Regions from separate parts of the Rhizobium centroccidentale genome, predicted to be linked through region 2. Evidence: predicted binding sites of a transcription regulator. Region 2 holds the regulator's gene; each other region holds the start of a gene.

Region 1 (3,284 bases), on a different contig from region 2:
TCGCGCGGGATCTCGTCGGCTTCCGGAACCGGATTGGCGATCAGCATACCGCCATCGATGCCGAGCTGCTCGCGCGTCGTCTGGAAGTTGGCGATGGCTGCCGGGCTGTTCAGCGTCAGCGGGCTCGTCAGACCGGATGAGCGCGACCAGAAGGCCGGGAATTCGGTGCTGTCGTAGGTGACGACCGGGACGCCGCGGGTTTCCAGCACTTCCAGCGTCTTCGGAATATCGAGGATCGCCTTGGCGCCGGCGCAAACGACGATAACGCCGGTACGGGAAAGCTCTTCAAGATCCGCCGAAATATCGAAGCTCTCTTCGGCACCACGATGCACGCCGCCGATGCCGCCGGTGGCGAAAACCTTGATGCCGGCGCGGGCGGCCGCGATCATCGTGGAGGCAACGGTGGTCGCACCGGTGCGGCGTTCGGCGATCGCAAAGGCGATGTCGGCGCGAGAAACCTTCATCGCACCTTCCGTCTTGGCCAGTGCTTCCAGCTCTTCCGGCTCGAGGCCGATATGCAAGGTGCCATGGATGACGGCGATGGTAGCCGGCACCGCGCCTTCCTGCCGGATGATCGCTTCGACGCTGCGGGCCATCTCGATATTGCCCGGATAGGGCATGCCGTGGGTGATGATCGTCGATTCCAGGGCGACGATCGGCGCACCGCGCAGCTTGGCGGCGGCGACTTCCTTCGAATAGGAGATCGGAAGCAGGGGCGAGATAGGCTGGGTCATTGTCGTTTCCAATTCACTGAAACAATATATGCGTCTTGAGCAGGCTTCATGACAGAATTTCGGCCTCGGGAACAAGGGCCAGGGCCGCGTTTAGCAGCTCGGGAGAGAGATTTTCTGCCGTTGCATAGGGAGACTGGACGGTGATTGCCGCTGCCGCCGCGCCATGACGTATGGCTTCCGCGAGATCGTAGCCGGCCATCAGCGCCGACAGAACGCCGGACGCAAGCGAATCTCCCGCACCGGTGACATCGGCGACATCCTCGACGATAGGCGGCTGCAAGCCGACGATGGCATCACGCGAGAATGCGATCAGGGGGCGTTTCCCGCGGGTGATCACGCCGTTGCGCAGGCCGAGCGCCCGCAAAGCACTCACCCATTCGCGCGGATCCTCCGGACGGATTTCAGTCAACGCCGTGGCTTCGGCTTCGTTGAGGAACAGGTGACCGATGCCGGCAAGGCTCGGCTTCAGTCGCACGACCTTTGCCGGCGAGATGGCGATGGCGGCGACCGGTTTTCCGCATAGGGCAGCTCTTGCCGCAATCGCGCCTAAGGTTTCGGCAGGCAGATTGGCGTCGCAGAGAATGAGGTCGGTCTCATCGAAGGCATCGCGAACGGCGCGAATCGCCAGGCGTCGCGGAACGAAGAGTTTGTAGAGCTCCATATCGGCCAGCGCGATGACAAGATTGCCGTCATTCTCAAGAATGGCCGTATAGCTCGGCGTTTTGCGATCGAGGAAGACGAAGGGCTTATCGTCGATGCCGGCGTGGCTTGCGGCCTCGGCCACCATCTCGCCGGAGGGATCGCCGCCGCGCGGCGAGATCAGCTTTACGTCAAAGCCCAGACGGGCAAGATTTCGGGCCGCATTGAAGCCGCCGCCGCCGGGCTCCTCGAACCATGCGCCGGGGTTGCTGGCGCCGGGTGCCGTGTCGCCGAAGATGCGGCCGCGACGATCGATATGGGCGCCACCAAGAACGAGAATCTTTTTCGCCATAGGGTTATCCTCAGCAGCCGAAAAGGCGAATCGAGCGAGCCGCAAACATCTCGCAATTCACCGTTTCGGGCATGTAAGTGCCTGGGAAGAAAGAAGAAAACAAAAATAGAACAGAATTCATTTTACCTTTTTCTTTCAATCGCTTGTTGTGCTCTTGCGATATGAGAACAAATCGAGTACACAATTCTCATCAGCGGCGACATTGCTAGAGCGGCTTCAATAACCTAAAGGTGGATCGAATGTCTCAGAATTCTTTGCGGCTTGTAGAGGACAAATTGGTGGATAAAAGCAAGGCACTTGAAGCGGCACTCTCTCAAATTGAGCGGTCGTTCGGCAAGGGCTCGATCATGAAGCTCGGCTCTAACGAGAACGTGGTCGAAATCGAAACGGTTTCCACCGGCTCTCTGAGCCTCGATATTGCCCTCGGCATTGGCGGCTTGCCGAAGGGGCGCATCATCGAAATCTACGGGCCGGAAAGCTCTGGTAAGACGACCCTGGCGCTGCAGACCATTGCAGAAGCCCAGAAGAAGGGTGGCATCTGCGCCTTCGTGGACGCGGAACATGCGCTCGATCCGGTCTATGCCCGCAAGCTCGGCGTCGACCTGCAGAACCTTCTGATCTCGCAGCCCGATACCGGCGAACAGGCGCTCGAAATCACCGATACGCTGGTGCGCTCCGGCGCGATCGACGTTCTCGTCGTCGACTCCGTTGCGGCCCTGACGCCGCGCGCCGAAATCGAAGGCGAGATGGGCGACAGCCTGCCGGGCCTGCAGGCCCGTTTGATGAGCCAGGCGCTGCGCAAGCTGACGGCTTCGATCTCGAAGTCCAATTGCATGGTAATCTTCATCAATCAGATCCGCATGAAGATCGGCGTCATGTTCGGCTCGCCGGAAACGACGACGGGCGGTAACGCGCTGAAATTCTACGCCTCGGTTCGCCTCGATATCCGCCGCATCGGCGCGGTCAAGGAGCGCGAAGAGGTGATCGGCAACCAGACGCGCGTCAAGGTCGTCAAGAACAAGATGGCGCCGCCCTTCAAGCAGGTCGAATTCGACATCATGTATGGCGAAGGCGTTTCCAAGACCGGCGAGCTAGTCGATCTCGGCGTCAAGGCGGGCATCGTCGAAAAGTCCGGTGCCTGGTTCTCCTATAACAGCCAGCGCCTCGGTCAGGGCCGCGAGAACGCGAAGATCTTCTTGCGCGACAATCCGGATTTGTCTCGTGAGATCGAGCTGTCGCTACGCCAGAATGCTGGCCTCATTGCCGACCGCTTCCTGCAGAATGGCGGTCCCGATTCCGGCGATGACGGCGATGCTTCCGGCGAATAAGGATTTTCGGGAGCAATTCCTGACTTGAGACAAGATGAAATACTGAAACCGGCCGCATTGTCCAAGGGATGTGCGGCCGGTTTTGTTCGTGCGGCTGGACAGCGCCGGGAGCGAACGATAAAAGCCACTGACTTTGATGCAAGTTGCTGAGCGCAGGACTGAAGGGCCCCATATGAGCGGTGTGAATGAAATCCGGTCGACCTTCCTCGACTATTTTAAGAAAAACGGCCA
Region 2 (3,284 bases):
ATTCCTTCTTTAGGTCTTCAAAGACTTCCAGCGCCTTTTCCAGGCCGATGCCGCGTTTGCCTAATAGCGATGTGCGATTGGCCTTGTCGAAGGATGACTTGTAGACGAGGCCGATACCGAGCTTGCCGCAGAGGTCCTTCAGCACGCCAGCAACCATGAACGCGTGGTCGCGGCTTTCCATCTGGCAGGGGCCGGCAATCAGCGAGAGCTTCGCGCTGTTGGAAAAGAGGACCTTGGAGGCTCCTTCGCCGACGGTCACTTCGGAATTCGTGCTCATACTATCTCCTCGAAGGCGAACAACGCGCCCTCACCGGGCGCCAGTCTTGCCAATATACGATTGTTCTTACGCGTATAGGTGACGCCGTTAGCAGTGAAATGCGACGATGTCACGGAAAGATCGCGCGTTTTGAAAAGGATTGCCCGCGCCCTGAGGCCCGGATCATTCGTGCGAATAGGCAGATCATAGAACGCCTCCATGCCTTCCGGCGTCAAAATCTCCAGATCAGCATTGGCGGCCCTGATCGTCAGACCAAAGGAATGCTCTATAATACGCGGCCCACCGACAACCTCCTCGATGAAGCCGCGATAGGCTGCCGGCTTCAGCGCGCAAAGCGCTACCCGCGCGATACCAGTCACGCCGTTCTCGTGACGCTCGAGCACGCTGCGGTCGGCCGGCAACGGATTGATGCGCTGACAGCAGAAAGCGAGAAAATCCGGCGCGCGCAGATCGGCGCCGAAGGCTAAACGAAAGCCGGCGGTGGTTTCCGTGCCGTCCGGCATCTTCATCGGACGGGAGAAATCCAGCATTCGTCCCGCCGAAATCGCCGTTGCTTTGAAACGCTCGTCATCCGCCACCGCATCATCCGTACCGAATACCACGGCCGAGAAGCCATCCTCCGCCACCCGGAAACGATAAGCCTGGTCGCGCGCTACGAAAACATTGCCATCCACGATGCTCTTCTCGTATTGCTCCGGAGATGCGACGCCCAGAGGTTCGAGATAGGTTTTATCGGCAAAGAAGACGCAGGCATTCTGCGTGCCAAAGGGATGGCGCGCATCCGGAGCTACCGTGAAACCGAGCTTGCCGAGGCGTTCGCGCGCCAGAGCGATGTTGACGGTCGGCAGCACGAGATGATCCAGCGGATGCGGAGACGAAATCATGGCTTCTCCTGTTTGCTTGCGAAAGCAGATTTGCGCTCATCCCCCGCGCAATTCAAGATGGAAGCATGGAACACCCGCAGCACACGACATGGACCGAAGGCAATCTCGCAAACATGATTGCTGATTCTCTCCCATAGCCGACTTATGCAGCAATGCGGCACATTCATCCAAATCTTCGGCGCACTGGCTGCATTCCAAAGCCCTGGAAGCGAGAAAAGCGGCATTTCTCATATTTTTCCATGGGTTAACGCAGATATGAGGCCCCGATGTTCCGAGCCGATCCATTCGCAAGCGATAATTATTTAACTGACCCCATAAGGCTTTACCGAAATTTAAGCACTTGCGGAACACATATGGAACATATAGTGTCCGTTCTGGATTTGTTTCACAGCTTTTCTTGATTCTGGGGTTCCAAGACGATGTTGACGCGCAAGCAGCAGGAACTGCTTCTCTTCATTCACGAACGCATGAAGGAATCCGGTGTTCCGCCGTCCTTCGACGAGATGAAGGATGCACTGGATCTGGCATCCAAATCCGGTATCCATCGTCTGATCACGGCGCTGGAGGAGCGCGGCTTTATCCGCCGGCTGCCGAACAGGGCCAGGGCCCTTGAAGTCATCAAGCTCCCGGATGCCTATAATCCCAGCCTTCAGCAGCGTCGCGGCTTTTCACCGAGCGTCATCGAAGGCAGCCTCGGCAAGCCACAGCCCGTTGCCCCGCCCGCTCCGTCGAAGGTGGCAAATGACGATCACAATGGCTCCGCGTCGGTGCCTGTGATGGGTCGCATCGCAGCCGGCGTTCCGATCTCGGCCATCCAGAACAATACGCACGACATTACCGTTCCCGCCGATATGCTCGGCTCCGGCGAACATTATGCGCTTGAAGTTCGAGGGGATTCGATGATCGACGCCGGAATTTTCGACGGCGATACGGTCATTATCCGCAATTCGACCACGGCCAATCCCGGCGATATCGTCGTTGCACTCGTCGACGATGAAGAAGCTACTTTGAAGCGCTTCCGTCGCAAGGGTGCCTCGATCGCGCTGGAAGCCGCGAACCCAGCCTATGAAACCCGCATCTTCGGGCCGGACCGCGTCAAGGTTCAGGGCAAGCTCGTTGGCCTTATTCGTCGCTATCACTGACCGGTGAATTATCGACGACGGGTGACGTCTTCGCAATTGGTGTGTCGAATTTGCCGGTGCGCCAATCATAAGTTCGATGCATGGTCCATGGCCGTTGCGGGTTTTCGAATGCGGCTGATATAACGGGCTTGTCTGCGGCAAGTGCCATTTCGATAGAGCCGGTTTTGCGCAATGTCGCACCGGTTATGAGCATTGCTCCGGAACGGCAATGGTCCAGCCGCAGCCGGATTGGTGTCACGATAATGTTCCCGGTGTCGCAAGCCGTCGGCAAATAGGCTGCGTTCTCGATGGTGACCAGTATCGTGCCGTTTTCAAGCATGGCCACACACCATGCTCCCTTCTGACAGGCAAAGCTGCCTTGCATGGCGCGGTCCAAAGCTTCGTCCATTGCGATACGGACCGCCTTCTGCTCCTCGTTACTTAGTCGCTTATGCCGATCCGTCTTGCTGATCTGCGGAAGTCGGCTATCGGTCGGAAGCATGGTCGGCGGTTGATGTTCGGCCGCGACGAGCGCTTTCTGCCATTGCTCGAAGATGAAGGCCTGCGGTCTCTCGCGATTGGTGGCGAGGATATCGTCCTGGCGCAGGGCAACGAGAATGCCATCTTCCGAGATCATCAGATCCGGCTTCGGTACGCCGGAGCCGAACGCGGCCACGCCGACAGATGACAGCAGCAGCAACAGGCCCAGATGGCGAAGCCGGGTCCGCAGCATGCTCATGATCAGGAAGCCAGCGATGAAAGTGGGCATCAGCCAGCCGGGCTGGCGTCCGAAGGTAATATCGCCTCCCCACCCCGCCACCGTTTTCGCAATGACGATCACAAGCTCCAATCCCTCACCGGTGACTTTCCAGAACGGTCCATCGATTCCGAAAGGCATCAGCAGCATCGCCATCATACCGAAGGGCATGACGATGAAAGAGACGACGGGCATGGCCGCCAGGTTGGCAGCAAGTCCATATGTCGCCAACCGGTGAAAGTGCT
Region 3 (3,284 bases), on a different contig from region 2:
ACTTCACTTCCTCAGTGACATCACGGCGGAACAGAACGCCGAGATTTTCCACCAGCTGGAAAGCCAGCCCCTTGGCAAGGCCCTGCAGATCTTCGGCACGCTGGAGATCGTCCAGCGGCTTCAGAATCGTGCTGATATGGTGGTTCACGAAACGCTCGATACGGGCGGCGACATGATCGCGCGCATTGCCGGTCAGCTGCTCGTCGGCGAGCAGGATGACGCGCGGGCGCATGACATGATCGCTGCCTGACAGGCGCGCGACAGGATCGCCGAGCCAGCGCACGAGGCCATCGGCACTGATCGCGAGATCGCCGTTGCCGGCCGCATGCAGACGTGCGGCACGCGCTTCGAACTCCAGCCCCAGCGCCTTCTGCGAGGCGGTCTGGACAGCCTTGGCATCCGGCCCTTCGGTCCCTGCGATAGGCGTGAACCGGAATCCGGTCAACTGTCCCACATGATGCCCCTCTACGAAGACATCTCCATTCACACTGATTTCAGCTTCCAGCATCGCATTCTCTCTCAGGCGCTTCATGAGCACAGATGTCCTGCGATCAACAAAGCGTTTCGTCAACCTCTCATGTAACGCGTCGGACAATCGATCTTCGATTTCCCGCGTCTTTTCTTGCCAGTGTGTCGGATCGGCAAGCCAGCCGGGCCGGTTCGACACATAGGTCCAAGTCCTTATCTGCGCGATTCGCGCCGAAAGCGTGTCGATCTCGCCATCCGTCCGATCGGCGCGGTGCACCTGTTCGGCAAGGAAATCCTCTTTCACCGTGCCATAGCGCACGAGATCGGAAAAGAGGGCGGCAATGAGATCGGCGTGCTGGGCAGGCGTGATGCGCCGATAGTCGGGAAGCGCACAGGCCTCCCATAATTTCTCAACCCGAGCCGGGTTGCTGGCAAGATCGGCTATCTCCAGATCGCGTGACAGATATTCCAACGCCTGCTGGTCTACCGCAGGCAGCGCCCGCGTCAAGCCCTGCACGCGAGGCGCGTCTTCCAAACTTGCACGCAACGCCGCGATTGAAGCGAAATCCAGATTCTTGCTGCGCCATTGCAGCACCTTGACCATGTCGAATTCGTGTCCCTCGATCCGGCGCACGAGTTCGTCGTCAAAAGGATCGACCTGCCCCGTTACGCCGAAGGTGCCGTCCTTGAGATGACGGCCGGCGCGACCGGCGATCTGGCCGAGCTCGGCCGGATTGAGATTGCGGAACTGATAGCCGTCGAATTTGCGGTCCTGAGCGAAGGCGACATGATCCACATCGAGGTTGAGACCCATGCCGATCGCATCCGTCGCAACCAGATATTCGACATCGCCGGCCTGATAGAGCGCCACCTGCGCATTGCGGGTACGCGGGCTGAGCGCCCCGAGAACGACCGCCGCGCCGCCGCGCTGGCGGCGAATAAGCTCCGCGATCGCATAAACTTCGTCGGCCGAAAAGGCGACGATTGCTGTACGTTGCGGCAGGCGCGTGATCTTCTTCTGTCCGGCGTAGAAAAGATGTGAAAGCCTCGGCCGCTCGAGAACGGTAATACCAGGCAGAAGCTGCTCGAGGATCGGCCGCATGGTGCCGGCGCCAAGCAGCAGTGTTTCATCGCGGCCGCGCAGGTGCAGGATACGGTCGGTAAAGATATGCCCGCGCTCCAGATCGCTGGCAAGCTGCACCTCGTCGATGGCGACGAAGGAAGCGCGCGTCTCGCGCGGCATGGCCTCCACGGTGCAGACCGAATAGCGCGCATTGGGCGGCGATATCTTTTCCTCGCCGGTCACGAGCGCGACATTGTGCGCCCCGACCTTTTCGACGACGCGCGTATACACCTCACGGGCAAGCAGCCGCAGCGGCAGGCCGATCACGCCGCTGCCGTGCGCCACCATGCGCTCGATGGCATAATGGGTCTTGCCGGTATTGGTCGGTCCGAGCACCGCGGTCACGCCGCGTCCGCTCAGGATCATGGGCTGCGAAGTCTGAGTCATAGGTCCGTGCATAGGCGAGAAACAGCCGTCTTCCGATCAGCCAGTTCCTCCTGGAGGAAACGAACAGATGACGACCATATGTGACAAAGGCAAGACCCGAATGAAAAAACAGATGCGGCAACATTCGATTTCATATTTGAGCGCCTCAACCACAAGCTACATTTGCGTTGCATCCCATGCGAGTCCCGACGATTCCGGAACAGCCTGAGAACGAATCGGAGACGAATCGCTGACTCCGTATAGTTCCCTATTTGTTCACGACTACATATGGATTTCAATGAAAAGATTCCCACCAAATGCTGAATCTTGTCTAAGCGGCTTTCCGCATGAAAAAGGAGTCAAGCGGAGAATCCTCAGCCAGCGAAATCTCGCGCCGCACCATGGTTAACAATCTGTAAATGATAAAGTTTCGCATGAATCATACGGACGACAAAACATCTGGGCCAAAGCCGGAACGAATTGGCGACGAATCGCAGATTCCAAGCGATTCTGTCTTTGTTCTCCACAATATCTAGCGCTTTCCCGGTCGGGGGCATGCCGGACTCTGAATGGTTGAGACACGAATCCAAGCCGAATCTGCGATTGCGGTTCGTCTTTCGACGAGCGCAGCTATCATGAATCGACAATTGCACGCAACAGGTGTAGTCGTTAACACAACGATCAAAGCCGGAACGAATCGGTGACGAATCGCGGATAACAGCAGGTATCGCATTTGTTCACGGCTACATGTTGTATTTCGCCGGAACAGCATCGCCACATAGAGGTCAGAATGAATGGCAATGCTGTTGCGGAGTTCGCTGCGAATTAACGAATCCGCCCGCGAACACACCACCTGGACGATATTCGCCGACGGTAGCATCCTTGTATTCGGCGTGTCGGCAAACGCCCCGCCGTTAACCAAAGTTCAAATGCAGAACGAATCGCCGACGAATCACGGACATCCGGCCTTTCTCGTTTCATTCACCACAACCCATTGTATTTTAACGGTATTTTAACCATACACACGAATTTGCCGCCGCGCCTGTAACCCTCACCCGATGCGATCCCATTTAAGGGTTCGCTAAGCATCCCAACTGCCGCGCCCGTTCATTTTTATTTCTTAGCCGGAACAATTGTCGCGCATACAAGTTTCTATGAGCAGAATTGAGGAATTCGTCCATTCACCGGAACAGTTTCGAGTGGGAAAGCTGGAAGGTTAACGCCATGTCGAACAGCGATAATGGCGGAATATTCGAGCCGGACGGACATGGAGGAGACATATCATGCTTGGTACGGTATTGCTTATCATACTGATTCTGCTGCTGGT

Evidence for each region. The regulator LexA, encoded in region 2, represses DNA repair genes until DNA is damaged. The targets are predictions, from matches to a motif close to TGTTCNNNNTGTGTTCNG.
Region 1: the regulator LexA is predicted to act here: its motif matches at 1,821-1,838, upstream of recA (recombinase RecA).
Region 3: the regulator LexA is predicted to act here: its motif matches at 2,220-2,237, upstream of PH562_RS24690 (helicase-related protein).

What each region holds. Positions count from the first base shown of each region.
Region 1 is NZ_JAQJCG010000010.1:80,596-83,879, reverse strand. It holds gene PH562_RS15265 (pseudouridine-5'-phosphate glycosidase) at 1-734, opposite strand, end outside; gene PH562_RS15260 (carbohydrate kinase family protein) at 781-1,725, opposite strand; gene recA (recombinase RecA) at 1,965-3,053, shown strand; gene alaS (alanine--tRNA ligase) at 3,226-3,284, shown strand, end outside.
Region 2 is NZ_JAQJCG010000005.1:129,455-132,738, forward strand. It holds gene kdsA (3-deoxy-8-phosphooctulonate synthase) at 1-277, opposite strand, end outside; gene PH562_RS09085 (VOC family protein) at 274-1,161, opposite strand; gene lexA (transcriptional repressor LexA) at 1,581-2,303, shown strand; gene PH562_RS09095 (ComEC/Rec2 family competence protein) at 2,284-3,284, opposite strand, start outside.
Region 3 is NZ_JAQJCG010000023.1:30,648-33,931, reverse strand. It holds gene PH562_RS24690 (helicase-related protein) at 1-1,978, opposite strand, end outside; gene PH562_RS24685 (DUF3309 family protein) at 3,241-3,284, shown strand, end outside.